2 regions of the Streptomyces sp. N35 genome follow, and region 1 is predicted to be linked to the other one. Evidence: predicted binding sites of a transcription regulator. Region 1 holds the regulator's gene; the other holds the start of a gene.
What was found. The regulator HspR, encoded in region 1, represses chaperone genes until heat shock. The targets are predictions, from matches to a motif close to TTGAGNNNNNNNNNCTCAA.

Region 1 (9,680 bases):
GACGCCGAGTTGGGTGCGGGTCGTACAGCCCAGCGTCTCGGAGAGCCGGCCGATGTGGTGCCTGCACGTGCGGACGTTGATGCCGAGCCGCTCGGCGATGACCGCGTCGGTGTATCCCTCGGCGAGGAGGGCCGCGATGGCGTGTTCGCGGTGACTGACGCCCTCGACGGCACTGGTGGAAGGCACATGCTCGTTGAGCGGAACGGCTCGGTGCCAGAACCTGTCGAACACTCCGACCAGATAGTCGATCAGGGCAGGATGCCTCAACTCCAGGGCAACCGAGCGGTCCGGACTGGCCGGAATGAACGCCACAGAACGATCGAAGATCAGCAGGCGTTCACCCACCTCGTCGAGGGTGCGGACCTCCACCGACCCTTCGAGTTGCTCCAGGTAGGTCTGCAATCCTTGCCCGTGCCGGGCCACATGGGTGTACAGGCTGCGGGTGCGCACCCCTCGCTCCTGCAGGTCCAGCGCGCGCGGCAGCGCCCCGCTCAGCTCCCGCTCCGAACGGATGCCGGACGGCTGCATGGCGCGCAGCTCTGCGGCACAGGCGGCTGTCGCCTCGTCGATGGCGAGATTGATGCGCGGCATGCCTTCGAGCACTCTGAGCGCCGCACTCGGAGAACTGTTCACGGCCCTGGGTACGGCAAATCGCTCGGCCGCTCCGGCCAGTGCACCCGACCGCCGTCGTATCTCCCCCAGCTCTGACTCGAATTCGCGCAGCAAACGAGCGACCACCACACCAGGGCTCGTGGGCAGCAGCCACTCCATGTCCGACGGATCCGGGTGCAAGAGGCCCAACTCGACCAGGCAGCGCGCATCCGTCACCCTGGACCGCGAAATCCGTCCGGCTTGCAGCGCCGCCTGATAGGCCTTCTCTCCCGCGTCACACAATTCCTCTACGTCATGCCGATGCGTGTCGCCTTCGGCCACCGTCCTACCCCCAAGTCCAGTGCTCCGCACCCATTATCCCGGGGCCCGACGTAGAACTGACGCCGCCTAACCCATCCCCCCACCTCCCCCACAAAGAGCAGACAAGCCCAACGGGGGCCCATCCGTCCACGAGATCCAGAACATCACGGGTACCTCCTACAAAAGGACCGCCCCCTTCCGTCGCTCAACTGCCATGCATGGTTTGTCCGTACGGGATATCGCATTGGTTGTGGGACACAGGGCGCAGCCCTAAGTTCCCGAGCATGCGAGCGCTCATCACCAGCAAAGCCGCCAGACGTGCCCTGCGGCCCATAGTCCAGCTCATCGACCAGCGCGTGGAGCGCCAGGTCCGGCGCGTTGTCGAGGAGTCCGGGCGGGGTGAGGTGGCGCAGCAGGAGTTGGTGCGGTTGCGGAACCGGCAGCGGCCGCTCGAGCTGTTCTTCGACGGGACCGGGCGCGGGGCCTCCCGGCTGCCCTCCGCGCCGCATCTCAACCGGACGATCGCCGAGTTGGCCGAGGTGACGGGGGCCGACCGCGAGGCCGCCGAGCGGACCGCGGCGCAGGCCTTCCGGCTGCTGATCGCGCTGGAGGCGCTCGGTGTCGGGCGGATCGCGGGCGGCACGATGAACATCGTGGGCAAGCTCTCCGCCGTGCCGCTGCTCGATCCGCCCAACGACGAGTTCCTGGAGATCGGAACGCTGTACGGCATGTTCAGCGCCGGGCTCAGCAGGATGATGCAACGCACTGGCCGCACCCCGGAGTTGACGATCGTCGATCCGCTGGCGGGGACGCAGCTGCAGCCCGGCGCCACCATGGGCGGCGACGCCTCCGGCGCGCCCGTGAACGGGGACGCCGTACGCACCAATCTCCAGCTCGTCGGCGCCACCGCCCGTATACAGCAAGGGTTCTCGGAGGACCCCGAGGTGCGCGCCAAGGTCTCCGACCGCGCGTACGGGCTGATCATCGTGGACGGTGACCACTCCGCCGAGGGTGTCGCCGCCGACCTGGAGTGGGCCGAGCAGATCGTCGCGCCCGGCGGCATCGTCGTACTCGACGACTTCGGGCACCCCAAGTGGGCCGGGATCAAGGAAGCGTTCGAGAAGCACATGGCCGGGGAGACCCGGTTCACGTTCCTCGGCCAGGTGGCGCACTCGGGCTATCTCCGCGCGCGCTCCTGAACGTCGCCGGTCACCCACCCCACCGCCCCGAGCACCGTCAGGGCCCGCCGCTCGGTCGGGCGCAGCTCGAGTTCGCGGGCGATGGACAGGGCGCGTTCGGCGTGTTCCGCGGCGAGGGCCGGTTCGCCGAGGTCCTCATGGACGTGGGCCAGGCCGACGTGGGCCTCGGCCTGTTGGTGGCGGGCGTCGCAGCGGCGGGTGAGGTGGAGGGCCTCCGTCAGATGCGCGAGCGCCGTGTCGAGGCGGCCCCGGACGCGGTGCAGTCCGGCGAGGGTGGTCAGGCAGTCGGCCAGGTTGGACGTGTCGCCGGTCGCCCGGGCGATGGGCAGGGCGAGTTCCGCGTGCGTGTGCGCGAGTTCTGTCCGGCCGGTGTCGCGGTGGATGCGCGCGAGGACCTCGTTGGCGCCGGCCTCGCTGTGCCGCTGCTGATGCTCCTCGCACAGGCGCAGCGCCTCGGTGGCGTCGGCCACCCCCTCCTCGTACTGCCCGAGGCCGTACCGGGCGATGGCGCGGTTGATGTGCGGGCTGATCAGAAGGGACTCCTGCCCGGCCGCCCGGGTGATCTCGAGCGACTCGGTGGTGCGCGCGAGCGCCCGGTCGAACTCGCCGAGGTAGGTGTGGATCAAACCCGCCATGTTGAGCCCGCGCCCCAGTGAGTTCGCCCGGCCGAGGGAGCGCGCGAGGGCGATGGCCTGCTCCTGCCAGCCGAGCGCGTGGCGCATCTGTCCGCGCTGCCCGTAGTGGAGGGCGAGGTTGGTCAGGATGGCGGCTTCGCCGGGGATGAAGCCCGCGCGACGGTATCCCTCCCGAGCGAGGTGCACCGCTTCGAGCGCGTCCTGGATGCGCCCGGCGTGCTGGCGCATCAGGAAGAAACCGTGGTGCATGGCCGCCTCGGCCGCCGCATCGCCCTGCTGCCGCGCCGCGCGCAGCCCGGCCGTCATGGCCGCCTCCCACTCGGGGTAGTGCCTGCGGCGGTAGAAGTACGGCCGCAGCTGGTCGGCCAGCTGCCAGGCGATCGGATACGGGCCGGACTCGGCGGCATGGGTGATGACCGCGACGAGGTGGGCGCGTTCGCTCTCCAGCCACGCGAGCGCCTGGTGCCGGTCGGCGAAGCGGTCGGATTCCGTACGGGGGCGCGGCAGTTGGACGGACCCGACGTAGCCGAAGGCGGTGGCCGCGTCCGCTGTCGCGAGGTACCAGGTGCACAGCCGCTCCCAGGCGCTCTCGCGTTCAGGGTCGGCCTCGGCCAGCTCCTGCGCGTACAGGCGCAGCAGATCGTGGAACTGGAACCGGTCCGCGGCGGTGCGCTGCACCAGACCGGCGGTGGCGAGTTCGTCGAGCAGGTGCTCGGCCTCGGACTCCGAGACGCCGGCCAGGGCCCCGGCCGCCTCCGCCGTGAAGTCCGGCCCCGGGTGCAGCCCGAGGAGGGCGAACAGCCGCGCCGTGCCCTGGGCCAGGGCGGCGTGCGAGTGGTCGAAGGCGGTACGGACGGCGGCCTGGCGGTCACCGGCGATGGAGAGCCTCGCCAGGCGACGGCTCCCCTCGGTCAGCTCCTGTGCGTACGCGGCCAGTGAAGTGCCGGGCCTGGCGCCGAGGTTGGCGGCGGCGATCCGCAGCGCCAGCGGCAGCCGGGCGCACAGCTCCGCGAGCCGTGCGGCGGCCTCCGGCTCCGCCGCCACCCGCTGCCCGCCGAGCACACCCGCCAACAGGTCGTGCGCCTCGCCCTGTTCGAGCACCGTCAGCGGCACCGGGTGGGCACCGTGGCTGGCGGTCAGACCCCGTATGTCGGGCCGGCTCGTCACCAGCACGGAGACCCCGGCCGTGCCCGGCAGCAGCGGCCGTACCTGTTCGGCGTCGGCCGCGTCGTCGAGGATCAGCAGGACCCTGCGGTCGGCCACCCTGCTGCGGAACGCGGCCGCCCGGTCGTCGAGGGCCTCCGGGATCGCGTCCCCGTCGAGGCCACACGCGCGCAGCAGCCCGGAGAGCACCTCGGCGGGATCACGCGGCCGTCCGGTGGTGCCCAGGAGCCGTACGTACCACTGGCCGTCGGGGAAGACCGGCCGCAGCCGGTGGCCGAGGTGGACGGCCAGCGCGGACTTGCCGACCCCGGGCGAGCCGGACACGACGACGGGCACGGCCGCGGGCGACGTGAGGAGCTCCTCCAAGTGGTCCACGAGACCGTCGCGGCCGGCGAAGTCCGGTGGGGCCAGCGGGAGTTGGCTCTGCACCACCCAGGCTGACGCGGACGGTGGCGGGGCGGCGGCCGGTGCGGCCGGCGCGCAGAGCCCGGCGCCCCCGTCGAGGATGGCCTGGTGCAGCCGCCGCAGGTCCTGGCCCGGGTCGATACCGAGTTCGCCGGCGAGGACCCCGCGCACGCTCCGGTAGTGGGCGAGCGCATCGGCCTGCCGGCCGCAGCGGTACAGGGCGAGCATGTACAGGGCGGCCAGCCGCTCGTCCAGGCGGTGCAGGGCGCTGCGCTCGGCGAGCGCGGAGAGCAGCTCGGCATGCTGTCCCAGGCGCAGACGCCGCTCGGTGCAGTCCAGTTCGGCGGCCCACCGCTCCTTGCGGAGCGTCTCGCGGACGGCGTTGAACCACGGGGTGTCGGCGCCTGCGAACGGCTCCGCCCGCCACAGCGCGAGCGCCTCCTGGAACAGCGCCACCGCCCGCGCCTCGTCGTCGGCTTCCCCGGCCTGCCCCAGAAGCCGGCGGAACCGGTGTACGTCGATCCGCGAAGCGTCGGCGGTCAGCACGTAGCCGCCGCCCGGACCGCGGTTGATCATGTCCGGCAGCAGGCGGCGCAGCCGGGACACATAGCTGTACAGGGTGTGCGTGGCGCGCGGAGGCGGCCTCTCGCCCCATACGCGGTCCACCAACTGCTCGACCGACACCGCGCTGTTGGCGTCCACGAGCAGCGCGGCGAGCACCGTCTGCTGCCGGGCGGGCCCCAGCTCGACCGGACCGGCATCCGTCCACGCCTGCACCGCACCCAGCAGCCGAAACTCCACCCGAGCCCCCGTCCGTCCGGCCGTGGACACGGCCCCCGCCCGGAATTCTAGGTTCCTGCGGGCGCCCGGCACGACGGGTCGTACGGGATTCGACCGGCCGCACACGGCGGGCAGCGCGAAGGGCCGGGAGGCATCAACCTCCCGGCCCTGCAAGCGAGTTGCTCCCCGAGCGAGTGGCCCAGCCGACGACGCGGGGTCAGTCCGACGCGGGGTCAGTCCGACGACCGCTTCGGCCGCCACACCACCAGCGCCGAGGTCTGCTGGACCTCCTGGTACGGCACGAGATCGCGGCGGTACGAGGCATGCACCGCCGCCTCACGTTGCTGCATCGTGGCGGCGGCCCCTTCCAGCGCGGCGGAAAGCTCGGCCACGCGGGCCTGGAGCGCGGCGACCTGGTTCTCCAGCTCGATGATGCGCTTGATGCCGGCCAGGTTGATGCCCTCGTCCTGCGACAGCGCCTGCACCTGGCGGAGCAGGTCGATGTCGCGGGCCGAGTAACGCCGGCCCCGGCCCGCGGTGCGGTCCGGGGAGACCAGACCGAGGCGGTCGTACTGCCTCAGGGTCTGCGGGTGGAGGCCGGAGAGCTGGGCCGCGACCGAGATCACGTACACCGGTGTCTCTTCGGTCAGTTCGTACGGATTGCGTCGACGGCCGTCCATCTCAAGCTCCCTTCGCGGCCTGGAACAGTTCTGCCCGGGGATCGTGCCCCTCAGTCGCCTTCGCGTAGGCCTCGAGGGCTTCACGGGCGGTGTCGGTCAGATCGGCGGGTACGGCGACTTCCACGGTGACGAGGAGATCGCCGCGGGTGCCGTCCTTGCGGAGCGCACCCTTGCCGCGGGCGCGCATGGTGCGGCCGTTGGGGGTGCCCGGGGGCAGCTTCAGCTTGACCGGCGGGCCGCCCAGGGTCGGAACCTTGATCTCGCCGCCGAGCGTCGCCTCGGTGAAGGACACCGGGACGGTCACCGTGAGGTTGTCGTCCCTGCGCCCGAAGACCGGGTGCTTGTCCACGTGCACGACCACGTACAAGTCGCCCGCGGGACCGCCCCGTTCACCGGGTGCTCCCTTGCCGCGCAGCCGGATCCGCTGGCCGTCCGAGACGCCCGCGGGGATCCGCACCTGCATGGTGCGCGAGGACTTGGCGCGGCCCGAACCCTTGCAGATCTCGCAGGGGTCCTGGGCGATGAGGCCCCGGCCCTTGCAGTCCACGCACGGGTCGGTGAGCGAGAAGCCGCCACCGCCGCCGCGCGAGACCTGACCGGTGCCGACGCAGGTCGGGCACACGCGGGGCGTGCCGTTCTTGTCACCGGTGCCCGAACAGGCCTTGCAGGGCTGCTGCGAGGACATCCGCAGCGGAACGGTCGCGCCGTCCACGGCCTCGGTGAAGCTGAGCGTCACCTCGGACTCGATGTCCTGGCCGCGGCGCGGCTGCGTACGCGTACCGCCCGCGCCGCCGCTGCGGTTGAAGAGTCCGCCGAAGACGTCCCCGATTCCACCGCCGCCGAACGTGCCGCTGCCGCCCTGGCCCTGGGCGCCGCCTCCGAAGAGGTCGCCCAGGTCGAAGTTGAAGGAGCCGGTGCCGCCCCCGCCGGGTCCGGCGCGGAAGCCTCCGTTGCCGAACAGGGCGCGGGCCTCGTCGTACTCCTTGCGCTTCTTGGGGTCGCCGAGGACGTCATTCGCCTCGGAGATCTCCTTGAAGCGCTCCTCCGCCTTGGCGTTGCCCTTGTTGGCGTCCGGGTGGAACTCGCGGGCGAGCTTGCGGTACGCCTTCTTGATCTCGGCCTCGGTGGCGTCCTTGGGTACGCCGAGGACCTTGTAGTAGTCCTTCTCGATGAAGTCCTTGGTGCTCATCCCCGGCGTCCCTCCTCACGTATACCGATGGATCCGTCCGCGTCAGCCCTCGTCCGGGCCACCGCTCTCCTTGCTGTCGTCGGCGGAAGCGTCCCCCGTGTCGGCGGCATCGGCTTCCTTGACGGTCTGCGCACCCGGCTGCGGCTCGGCCACGGCCACCCGCGCGGGGCGGATGGTGCGCTCACCGATGCGATACCCGGGCTGCAGGATCGCGACGCAGGTCGTCTCGGTGACGTCCGGCGCGTAGGAGTGCATGAGCGCCTCGTGGATCGTCGGGTCGAAGGGCTCGCCCTCCTTGCCGAACTGCTGCAGACCCATCTTCGCGGCGACCGTCTCCAGGGATTCGGCCACCGACTTGAACCCGCCCACCAGCTCGCCGTGTTCACGGGCGCGGCCGATGTCGTCGAGGACCGGGAGCATCTCGGTCAGAAGCTTCGCGACAGCGAGCTCCTTGACCTGGACACGGTCCCGCTCCACACGGCGGCGGTAGTTCTGGTACTCGGCCTGCAGCCGCTGGAGGTCCGCGGTGCGCTCGCCGAGCGCGGTACGGACCTGGTCGAGCTGGGCGGTGAGAGCCACTGTCGTGTCCCCGGCCGGGGCCGCCCCCTCCTTCTCAGGAGTGGGGGCGCCCTCCGACTCGGCGGCCTCGGGTGCGCTGCCTTCGGAGACTGAGTCGACGGAGGGCTGCTCGTTCTGCTCGTCGAACCCGGGGGTCTCCTCCGTCACGCGGCACCGTCCTTCTTGTCGAAGTCCGGCTTCTCGTCGTCGACGATCTCGGCGTCCACGACGTCGTCCTCAGCCTTGGCCTCACCGGGCTGGTCCTGCGGGGCCTCGCCACCCGCCGCCTGCGCGGCCTGGGCGTCGGCGTACATCGCCTGACCCAGCTTCTGCGCGACGACCTGGACCTTCTCGGTCGCGGTGCGGATCTCGGCGGAGTCCTCGCCCTTGAGCTTCTCCTTCAGCTCGGTGAGCGCCTCCTCGACCTCGGTCTTCACCTCGCCCGGGACCTTCTCCTCGTTGTCCTTGAGGAACTTCTCGGTCTGGTAGACGAGCTGCTCGCCCTGGTTACGGGACTCGGCGGCCTCCTTGCGGCGCTGGTCCTCGTCCGCGTACTGCTCGGCCTCCTGGCGCATGCGGTCGACCTCGTCCTTCGGCAGCGAGGAGCCGCCGGTGACGGTCATCTTCTGCTCCTTGCCCGTGCCGAGGTCCTTCGCGGTCACGTGCATGATGCCGTTGGCGTCGATGTCGAAGGAGACCTCGATCTGCGGGACACCACGCGGCGCCGGCGGCAGACCGGTCAGCTCGAACATCCCGAGCTTCTTGTTGTACGCCGCGATCTCGCGCTCGCCCTGGTAGACCTGGATCTGCACCGACGGCTGGTTGTCCTCGGCCGTCGTGAAGATCTCGGACCGCTTGGTCGGGATCGTGGTGTTGCGCTCGATGAGCTTGGTCATGATGCCGCCCTTGGTCTCGATACCAAGCGACAGCGGGGTCACGTCGAGGAGCAGGACGTCCTTGACCTCACCCTTGAGCACACCGGCCTGCAGGGCGGCGCCGATGGCGACGACCTCGTCCGGGTTCACACCCTTGTTGGCGTCCTTGCCACCCGTCAGCTCCTTGACGAGCTCGGCGACGGCGGGCATACGGGTGGAGCCGCCGACCAGGACCACGTGGTCGATCTCGGACAGCTGGATGCCGGCGTCCTTGATGACGTTGTTGAACGGGTTCTTGCAGCGCTCGAGCAGGTCGGACGTGAGCTGCTGGAACTGGGCGCGCGTGAGCTTCTCGTCCAGGTGCAGCGGGCCCTCGGCGGAGGCCGTGATGTACGGCAGGTTGATCGTGGTCTCGGTCGAGGACGAGAGCTCGATCTTCGCCTTCTCGGCGGCCTCGCGCAGGCGCTGGAGCGCCATCTTGTCCTTGCCGAGGTCCACACCGTGACCGTTGTTGAACTGCTTCACCAGGTAGTCGACGACGCGCTGGTCCCAGTCGTCACCACCGAGGTGGTTGTCACCGTTGGTGGCCTTCACCTCGACGACGCCGTCGCCGATCTCGAGCAGCGAGACGTCGAACGTGCCGCCACCGAGGTCGAAGACGAGAATGGTCTGGTCGTCCTTGTCGAGACCGTAGGCCAGGGCGGCGGCCGTCGGCTCGTTGACAATACGCAGGACGTTGAGACCCGCGATCTCGCCGGCTTCCTTCGTCGCCTGACGCTCGGAGTCGTTGAAGTACGCGGGCACGGTGATGACCGCGTCCGTGACCTTCTCGCCCAGGTAGGCCTCGGCGTCCCGCTTCAGCTTCTGCAGCACGAAGGCGCTGATCTGCTGGGGGTTGAAGGGCTTGCCGTCGAGCTCGATCTTCCAGTCCGTGCCCATGTGGCGCTTCACCGAACGGATGGTCCGGTCCACGTTGGTCACTGCCTGGCGCTTGGCGACCTCGCCGACGAGCACCTCGCCGTTCTTGGCGAAGGCGACGACGGACGGCGTGGTCCTGGCGCCCTCGGCGTTGGTGATGACGGTGGGCTCGCCGCCTTCAAGAACGCTGACGACAGAGTTAGTCGTGCCCAGGTCGATGCCGACCGCACGTGCCATTTCGAATCCTCCATACGACTTGAGTGGAACTGGCTCAAGGATGACACGGCACTTGGCCTAACGCAACAGACCTGAGTGGAGCCCACTCAACTTTATTGTGCGCTTATGTCACCTCCCGGCCCAGGACA
Region 2 (9,680 bases), on a different contig from region 1:
TTCTGCGGATCCGGCGGGAGCACGCCTTCCTGCTGCGCGCAGGCGGATCGCTTCCGTTCACTGCGAAAGGTCCCGTTTTCCGGGTGACCTGATCGCGGGCGGGGTCGCGGATGTGGTCGGATGGGGGAGGACGTCACCCCAACCGTCCACCGACGTCCCGCAGAGGAAGGAATTGTCGTGGCCACCACGCGCAGCGCACACACCGTCTGGGAAGGCAGCCTCACGGAGGGCTCCGGAACGGTCACCTTCGACTCGTCCGGCATCGGCGAGCAGGCCGTGTCCTGGCCGTCCCGTGCCGAGGAGGCGAACGGCAAGACCAGCCCGGAGGAGCTGATCGCGGCCGCCCACTCCAGCTGCTTCTCGATGGCGCTCTCGCACGGTCTGACCGGTGCGGGCACCCCGCCCACCAAGCTCACGACCTCCGCCGATGTCACGTTCCAGCCGGGCACCGGGATCACCGGTATCCACCTCACCGTCGAGGGCGAGGTGCCCGGTCTCGACGACGCGGCGTTCCAGGCCGCAGCGGAGAACGCCAAGGCCAACTGCCCGGTCAGCCAGGCGCTCACCGGCACCACGATCACGCTGAGCGCCAAGCTCGCCTGATCTGCCGCCACGCCTGCGCCCTCGTTCCGGACCGGTGGTCCGGGGCGGGGGCGTCGTGCTGCGGCGACCGCCGTGCGGTCAGCGCCAGGCGAGCGCGATCCGCCGACGGTCACAGTCGATCTCGGTGATCACGACGGTCACGGGCAGACCTGGTACGAGGGCGTCCCACTCGGGTCCACCGGACAGATCCCGGTGCACCAGGCCCTCCAACGGGCCGCCGACCCGCACGAACACGCCGAACGGCACCACCTTCGTCACCGTGCCCGGCAGGACATCTCCCACGCGATGCTCGTTCGCGAACGCCCGCAGGGGGTCCGGCCGCGCGGCGCGCAGGGAGAGCCGGGCCTCGCCCAGGTGGGTGTCGAAGCCGAGGAACTGGCATGTGACACGCTGTCCCACTTCGACGATGTCGTGCGGCGATTCGAACCCCCACCAGGACAGTTCAGGGATCGTGATGAACCCGACACCCGGGTAGACGGGGTGTTCGGGGCCGTCGTCCAGGTCGACGAACACCACGAGTGCTCGACCTGCGTGACGACTCCCGACAGGATGTCGCCGACCGACACCGAGGTCAGGAAGGCGTACGCCGGCTGGTCCGGCTCACCCGAGCTCAAGCCCCGAACTCCGGCAACGTCAGCGTCCCGTCCTCGTTCAACGTGAAGCCGGGGTTGTGGGCCACCTCCCACACGTGGCCGTCCGGGTCGGTGAAGGCGCCGGAGTAGAAACCGACGACGTTCACCGTGGCCGGCTTCGTGACGCGGGCGCCCGCGCGCTCCGCCGCCGCGAGGAGTTCGTCGACCTCCTTGTCCGAGCGGACGTTGTGGGCGAGGACGATTCCGCCGAAGCCACCGGCCGCACCCGGTGCGACCCCCGAGTCCGCCGCCAGCTTCTCGCGGCCCCACAGGACGAGGCCCAGACCGCCCGCCTGATAGAAGACCGTCTCCTCGACCTCCTGCCCCTGCCAGCCCAACGCCTCGTAGAAGCGTTTGGCCCGGGTCAGATCGGTAACTCCGAGAGTGATCAGGGTGATGCGCTGCTCCATGCCCCGACGGTACAACCGCAGGAGTCGAGGGCAACCGGACGCGACGAGTGCCACCGGACCGACCGTCCGGGGCATTGACAAGAGCCCGCTCAAGTTTTGTGCTGGAGATCCGGGAGTGGGGCTGTCGGAAGGGGACTGACATGGCACGCGCGGTCGGCATCGATCTCGGTACGACGAACTCTGTGGTCGCGGTCCTCGAAGGCGGCGACCCCACCGTGGTCGCCAACGCCGAAGGAGCGCGCACCACGCCGTCCGTCGTCGCCTTCGCCAAGAACGGCGAAGTCCTCGTCGGCGAGGTCGCCAAACGGCAGGCGGTGACGAACATCGAGCGCACCGCACGCTCCGTCAAGCGTCATATGGGAGACACCGGTTGGCGCTTCCCCGACGAAGGCACCATCGACGGCAGCCGGCTGCGCGCCCAGGAGCTGTCCGCGCGCGTGCTGCAGAAGCTCAAGCGGGACACCGAGTCGTATCTGGGTGAGACGGTCACGGACGCCGTGATCACCGTGCCCGCGTACTTCGACGACACCCAGCGCCAGGCCACCAAGGAGGCCGGTGAGATCGCGGGCCTCAAGGTGCTGCGGATCATCAACGAGCCGACGGCCGCGGCGCTCGCGTACGGTCTCGACCGAGGCGACGAGCAGACGGTGCTTGTCTTCGACCTGGGCGGCGGCACCTTCGATGTGTCGCTGCTCGAGATCGGCGACGGGGTCATCGAGGTCAAGGCCACCAACGGGGACACGAAGCTCGGCGGCGACGACTGGGACCAGCGGGTCGTCGAGTATCTGGTCAAGCAGTTCAAGAACGGGCACGGGGTCGATCTCGCCAAGGACAAGATGGCCGTGCAGCGGCTGCGCGAGGCCGCCGAGAAGGCGAAGATCGAGCTGTCCTCCGCCAACGAGACCACGGTCAACCTGCCCTACATCACGGCCAGTTCGGCCGGTCCGCTGCATCTGGAGGAGAAGCTCACCCGCGCCCAGTTCCAGGAGCTCACCAAGGACCTCCTGGACCGCTGCAAGGAGCCCTTCCACCAGGCGGTCAAGGACGCGAACATCCAGCTCTCCGCCGTGGACCACGTCATTCTCGTCGGCGGCTCGACCCGGATGCCCGCCGTCACCGACCTGGTCAAGCAGCTCACCGGCAAGGACCCGCACAAGGGCGTCAACCCGGACGAGGTCGTGGCCGTGGGTGCGGCTCTCCAGGCCGGCGTCATCCGCGGCGACGTGAAGGACGTGCTGCTCCTCGACGTCACCCCGCTCTCCCTCGGCATCGAGACCAAGGGCGGCATCATGACGAAACTGATCGAGCGCAACACGACCATCCCCACCCGCCGTTCGGAGGTCTTCACCACCGCGACCGACAACCAGCCCTCCGTCGGCATCCAGGTCTTCCAGGGGGAGCGGGAGATCGCCGCGTACAACAAGAAGCTCGGCGTCTTCGACCTCACCGGACTGCCGCCCGCACCCCGCGGCGTCCCGCAGATCGAGGTGACCTTCGACATCGACGCCAACGGGATCATGCACGTATCGGCGAAGGACCTCGCGACGGGCCGCGAGCAGAAGATGACCGTCACCGGCGGATCGGCGCTCCCGAAGGACGACATCGACCGGATGATGCGCGAGGCCGAGCAGTACGCGGACGAGGACCGCAAGCGCCGTGAGGCGGCGGAGACCCGCAACGGCGCCGAGCAACTCGCCTACCAGACCGAGCGGTTCCTCGCCGACAACGCCGAGCGGATCCCCGCCGACACCAAGACGGAAGTCGAGGAAGCCCTGACCGGGCTCAAGCGCGTGATCGGCCAGTCGGACGCCGACATCGACGAACTCCGCGGCGCCACCGAGAAGCTGGCCACGGTCAGCCAGCGGATGGGCCAGGCGATGTACGCCCAGGCCGCCCAGGGGCCGAGCGACCAGCCCCAGGACGCTCAGGCCGAGGACGCCCCGCCCGCGGACGACGTGGTCGACGCGGAGATCGTCGACGACGAACGCGACACTCCGCCCGGCGACCAGGACACCAAGGGGGGTGCGGCGTAGGGCTGACGGGTGTGGGCGCGACGGAGGGCGGGCGCCGCGGGACGGTCAACCGCGGATTCCCGCAGCCCACTTGCGCCGCTTGAACACGTACGGGCTGAACAGGTGCGCACAGCGCTCGTAGAGTGCCGCCACCTCGGCGTCCCCGCGGGGCAACCCGATCGGGGGCTCCCAGCGCTGCACGGACTGGCCTGCCCAGTGACGCAGCTTGGGATTCGGGTCGTCCAAGAGGGCTACGGCAGCGCGGAGTTGGGGCATTCCCCCCTGTCGGTCGAGCAGTCTGAAGGCGGCCACCCGGATGTGCCGGGGGCGATCCGAGGCGAGGCGGGCGAGCAGCCATGCGGAGGGGACCCCCCCCGGCGCCGCGGCGAGCGGGGCGGCGGCCTCGCGGGCAACGCCGGACGCCGGATCGTCCAGGAGCGGCAGGAGGCGGTCCGCGCTCGCGGAGTGCACCGCGTCGAGGGCGCGCAGCCCTGCCACCGCACTCGCCCTGATACGCGCGACCGGATGCCCGGTCAGCGCCCAGAGCACGTCGGCATCAATACGTGCGCCGCATTCGGCCAGACCGATCGGCGCCCCGGGCGGTATCTCGTCGGCGGCCGCGCACCAGGCGAGGTAGTGGGGGCGGGGTTCGACGCCCAGTTGCCGTGCGACATAGCGGGCGCAGGCGCGCACCATCGGCGCGCGGTCGGCGAGGAACGGCACGGCGCGTTCGGCCTGTCCGGATCGGCGCAGTGCGGTCACTCCGGCCGCTCGCACGCGCGGGTTGCGGGCTTCGAGCAGCGGATCGAGTGCCGCGTCGTACGTATCGGCGGGTACGGCCGCGAGCGCTGCGTCCGCGCACATGTGCTGTACGACGATGTCCCTGTCGCGCAGGGCGGCGCGGGCCAGTTCGGCAGGCGGGAGCCGCAGCTCGGTGATGGCGAAGCGGTACGCGAAGCGCCTCGTGTCACGGTCCGGGTGCGTGAGCAGCCGCTCAAGCCGGTCCTGTGGCGCCTCGCCCAGAGTGCGGCGCAGCAACTCCACCCCGAAGTCGGCACGTTCGCGCCCTGCGACCCGCAGGATCACGGGAGCAAGACCCGTGAGCTGCGCCCTGTCGAGCAGAGGGAGCGCGGTCCGCAGCACGGCCCGCGCCCGCTCACGAACCGGTGCGGCCCAGTCAGTGGCGCGTACGACGATCAGCGGCAGGAGCTGCGGGCACTCCGCGGCTGCCAGGACCGAGGCCTCCCGGACCCGTCCGTCCGGGTGGCACAGGGCCAGCGCGAGACGGGCGTCGACGAGTTCCCTGGGCCTCAGCCGCACGGTCGGCAGCGTCGCACCCGGCTCCCAGGAGAGGCGCTGCCCGGAGATCTCCGCCCGGGTGGGCAGCAAATGCCGTTGGGACCACCGGAGTTCACGTACGCCGACGTCGAGGGAGAGCCAGGCGGCCGGGTCCGTCGTGTCCAGCGCCTCGCCCAGGGGCATGCCTTGCGCGAGCCGTAGCGCCGCCGCCACCCCCTCGCTGCTGTCTGCACGCATCTGCGTCCCACCCCTCCCTGCCTCTGACCTGCGGCAAGGGTAGGCCGATGCCCCCGCGCGGGCATCCGGATTACGCCCCACCCTGCGCGGGCATCCGGATCACGCCCCGCCCCGGGAGGGCCGGCCCTCCGCCCCCGCGACCAGGTCCTCGGCGATCCGCGTGCGCGCGTAGAGCACCACGCGGCCCGCGCGGTGGGCGGAGACCAGGCCGGACGACCGTAGTGCGGACAGGTGTTGGGAGACTCCGCCCGGGGTGAGGCCCGTGCGCAGGGCCAGGTCGGTGGTGGAGGCGGGGGACGTCAGCTCCGTGAGGAGGCGGGCGCGGGACGCTCCGAGGACCTTGCCCAGCGCGGCCGACTCGGGATCGGGGCGCGGCGACCACAGCTCTCCGACGCCGCGCGGCGGATAACGCAGCGTCGGCTGGTCCACCAGGTCCGTCGTCCAGAACACCCGGGGCCAGACGAACGCCGAGGGCCCGAGCAGCAGCCCCCGTCCGTCGAGCCGCCGGACCCCGTGCAGGAATCGGTGTCGGACATGCAGGGTGCCCGCATCCCAGGACAGCTGGGGATCCAGGTCGTCGAAGAGGCGCCGTGTGCCGCCTTCGGCGAAGCGCCTGGCCCGGTACTGGATGTCGGCTTCCAGGAGGCCGAGGATGCGCGGCCAGTACGGCGCCATCGCCAGTTCCCAGTACGCGGAGATCAGGTCGGCCAGTCTGCCCAGGCCGCGCTCCGGGTCCGCGCGCAGCGCCCGCACACCGGGCTGCGCCTGCGAGGGCCCGGCGCGCAGCCGCTGCGGCGCAGTGGCGCGCAACGTGGCGAGTTCGACGTCGAGGGAGGGGCCGGGGGTGGTCGGCGGCGGGGTCAGGAAACCGGGGACCGAGCTGGTGCCCGGCGGCACGAGCGCCGCGAGCGGGGTCAGATCCAGGCGCGCGGCGGCGATCCTGGACCGCACCTGCGCGGTCCAGGTCCGGTGCAGATGCTGTTCGTCGGCGCCGAGCAGGATCCGTACGCCGGCGACGACCTCCCAGAGCGGGGAGATCGAGAAGCGGGTACGGGCCACGTCCTCGGCCGAGAACTCGATCTTCAGCATGCGCCCGCCCTCCGAGGGTCCACCGCCGACCCTGCTCAGATTCAGTCCAGGCTAAAACATTCGCGCAGGTCTGCGACGCCCGGGCACCGTGCTGGTCATGACCACCCTGTCCCCGTGGCGGATACGCGACTTCCGCACGCTGTTCTCCGCATCGGCGCTGAGCGTCCTCGGCATGAACGTCTCCTACGTCGCCGTCCCCCTGCTCGCCCTCCTGGCCCTGGACGCGAGCGCGGGCCAGGTCGGTCTCCTCGCCGCCCTCGGAACGCTGGCGTTCCTGGTGATCGGACTGCCCGCGGGAGCGTGGGTCGACCGCCTCGCGCACCGCAGGGTCCTGGTCGTCGCGGCCCTGTGCAGGGGCACCTTGCTGGTGTCCGTACCGCTGGCGTGGTGGCTCGATGTGCTCACGTTCGGGCAGCTGTGCGCGGTGGTCCTGCTCGACGGGGTCTGCACGGTCTTCTTCGACGTGACCGCGCAGAGCACCCTGCCCCGCCTCGTCGGACCCGACGCCCTGGTGCCGGCCAACGCGGCGCTCGTCAGCCTGCAGGCGGCCGGCAGCATCACGGGACGGGGCGCAGGCGGCGGCCTCGTACAGTTCCTCAGCGCTCCGGTGGCGCTGGCCTGCGCGGCCGTGGGCTACCTGATCGCGGGGTTGCGGCTGATGCGGCTCAAGAGCACGGACGACGGGCCCGTACGGAAGGCCGGACCCGAGCCCGCTACCAGTCTGCGCACCCAGATCGCCGAAGGTCTGCGGCATGTCCTGGGCGACGCCGAACTGCGCGCCCTGGCCCTCACCGGCACCCTCAGCAACCTCGGCGGCGTCATGATCAACACGATGCTGCCGGTGCTCTTCGCCCGCGAACTCCACCTGTCCGCCGGTCTGTTGGGCGTGTACTGGGCCATCGGCGGAGTCGGGATCTTCCTCGGCGCCTGGTGCGCCCGTCCGCTCGCCGCCAGGTTCGGCTTCGGCCGCTGCCTCGCCCTGGTGAACCTGTGCGTGGCACCGGTGGGGCTCCTCGTGCCGCTCATCGACCGCGGCCCGTGGCTGTGGGTGGCCTCGGGCGCGTGGCTCCTGTTCACCCTCACGACCGGCCTGGGCAACGTACTCGGAGTCAGCCTGCGCCAGCGCCTGACCCCCGCGCCGCTGCTCGGCCGGATGAACGCCACCTTCCGCTTCATGCTGATGGGGGCGATGGCCGTCGCGGGGGCCCTGTCGGGCCTCATCGGCGAGTACGTCTCGCTGCGCGCGGCCCTGTGGTCCGGTGCCGTCTGCCTCTGGCTGAGCGGACTGCCCCTGATCCTGTCCCCGGTCAGGCACCGCCGCGCACTCCCGGGCGAGACCAGGACCGTACGGGGATCTCTCAACGAGTCGGCGCAGACGCCCCGTTGACGGGCGCTAGGACTTCGTCCGCTCCCACCCCGGCCGCTCCTTGCGCGATCCCAGCTGCGTCTCGTCCCGGCTGCGGTAGACCACGTACGGGCGGAAGAGGTACTGCACGGGCGCGCTGAACATGTGCACCAGGCGCGTGAAGGGGATCAGGGCGAAGAGCAGCAGGCCGATGACGGCGTGGATCTGGTACGTGAGCGGGACACCCACCATCTTGTCGATGTCGGGCTGCAGCGTGAACAGGGAGCGGGCCCACGGCGCGATCGTCAGACGGTAGTCGTAGCCGTGCGAGGGCGAGGAGTTGGTGAGCTTGGCCCACATGCCCATCACGATCGCGGCGAGCAGCACCAGGTACATGACCTTGTCGTTGGCCGTGGTCGCCTTGAAGACGGGGGTGTTCGTACGGCGCCGGTAGAGCAGCAGCACGATGCCGAGGACCGCGAGTACACCCGCGGCCGTACCGCCGTACAGCGACAGCTGGTGGTACAGGTGCTCGTCCATGCCGACCTTGTCGGTCCAGGACTCGGGGATGAACAGGCCCATCAGATGTCCGACGAGCACGAAGAGCAGCCCGTAGTGGAACATCGGCGAGGCGATGTTGAGCAGCTTCGACTCGTAGACCTGCGAGGAGCGGGTGGTCCAGCCGAACTTGTCGTACTTGAACCGCCAGAACGTGCCCGCGATCAGGAGCGCGACGGCGACGTACGGCAGGACCCCCCAAAGGAGCGTGTTCATGAGGGCTCTCCCACGAGCGTGAAGGGTTCGAGGCCGACGGTTTCCATCGGCGGACCGCACTTGGCCATCGCCAGCGCGGCCGCCTTGTCCTTGGGGGACGGGCCGGGCAGTGTGCGGCAGACGGCATCGAGCACGCTCGCGTAGGGCGTGCCGTGATCGGTGAGGGCCAGGCGCAGCAGCTCCAGGCCCGGGCGGAATTCGAGGAGCAGCCGCGTGTCGACCTTCGCCGAGAACTCCAGGACCGCCGGCAGGAAGTCCGGCAGCTCCTCGTCGGAGAACTCCAGACCGTGCTCGCGGTAGACCTGTTTGAAGCCGACCAGGGTCATGCCGCGCCGCCGGGTGTCACCGTCGCGCCACCAGCTCAGATAGAGGCTGTGCGGGTTCTTGAACTCGAAGCCCTTGACGTAGGGCGCGGCGAGTTCGGTGGGGTCCGTCTCGTCGGGGAAGTCGAGGAAGCCCCGCAGCTGCGGGGCGGCCTGCCGCAGCAGCGGCAGACGCGCGCGGAACTCGTCGTCGGGATACGAGAGGCAGAGCGAAGCCGCCTGGTAGAGGACCGCGTTCTTCACTGCTGCTCCCTGACGTCGGCCGGTTCTTCGTCGGAGGTCTGGCGCTTGCGGGCCGCGTGGAAGTTCTCGATCGAGACCAGCGGCAGCTGCTTCTTGCCCGAGCCGGAGTCCTGTCCGAACGGCCCGTCTCCGCCCATGCCCGGACCACCCTCGTGGTCCAGCGAACAGGTGTCGGGAACCGCCGACTCCTCGAGCGCCTTCGCGTCACCGACGGCCGCGGTCGGGATCACATAGCGGTCCTCGTACTTGGCGATCGCGAGCAGCCGGTACATCTCCTCGATCTCCTGCGCGCTCATGCCCACCGAATCGGCGATCGCATGGTCGGGCACATCGCCGAGGTTGATGGCCCGCATGTGCGAGCGCATCGCCGCCAGCTTGTTCAGGGAGGACCGGACGGGGGCGACATCGCCGGCCGTGAAGATCTCCGCGAGGTATTCGAGCGGGATACGGAGGGTGTCGATCGCGCCGAACAGGTTGCCCGCGTCCTCACCGTCGTGGCCCGTCTCGGTGAGGGCGTCGACGACGGGGGAGAGCGGCGGGATGTACCAGACCATCGGCATGGTCCGGTACTCCGGGTGCAGCGGGAGAGCCACCTTGTACTTGCTGATCAGCGCGCGTACGGGGGAGCGCCGGGCCGCTTCCATCCAGTCGTACGGGATGTCCGCGGCCTCCGCGGCCCGCTGGACCTCGGGGTCGTCGGGATCGAGGAAGAC

Region 2: a site for HspR is predicted at 1,720-1,738, ahead of dnaK (molecular chaperone DnaK). Genes of this name have one in related genera too.

What each region holds. Positions count from the first base shown of each region.
Region 1 is NZ_JAEIMH010000083.1:12,612-22,291, forward strand. Features, by position in the region: gene JAO81_RS33370 (LuxR C-terminal-related transcriptional regulator) at 1-933, opposite strand, end outside; gene JAO81_RS33375 (class I SAM-dependent methyltransferase) at 1,197-2,111, shown strand; gene JAO81_RS33380 (BTAD domain-containing putative transcriptional regulator) at 2,090-5,116, opposite strand; gene JAO81_RS33385 (heat shock protein transcriptional repressor HspR) at 5,329-5,775, opposite strand; gene dnaJ (molecular chaperone DnaJ) at 5,777-6,964, opposite strand; gene grpE (nucleotide exchange factor GrpE) at 7,007-7,690, opposite strand; gene dnaK (molecular chaperone DnaK) at 7,687-9,552, opposite strand; gene JAO81_RS33405 (hypothetical protein) at 9,656-9,680, opposite strand, start outside.
Region 2 is NZ_JAEIMH010000004.1:39,838-49,517, reverse strand. Features, by position in the region: partial or broken gene JAO81_RS03000 (hypothetical protein) at 1-92, shown strand, start outside; gene JAO81_RS02995 (OsmC family peroxiredoxin) at 178-603, shown strand; gene JAO81_RS02990 (S1 RNA-binding domain-containing protein) at 682-1,119, opposite strand; gene JAO81_RS02985 (VOC family protein) at 1,214-1,645, opposite strand; gene dnaK (molecular chaperone DnaK) at 1,786-3,678, shown strand; gene JAO81_RS02975 (hypothetical protein) at 3,724-5,193, opposite strand; gene JAO81_RS02970 (helix-turn-helix transcriptional regulator) at 5,293-6,282, opposite strand; gene JAO81_RS02965 (MFS transporter) at 6,380-7,669, shown strand; gene narI (respiratory nitrate reductase subunit gamma) at 7,676-8,401, opposite strand; gene narJ (nitrate reductase molybdenum cofactor assembly chaperone) at 8,398-8,967, opposite strand; gene narH (nitrate reductase subunit beta) at 8,964-9,680, opposite strand, start outside.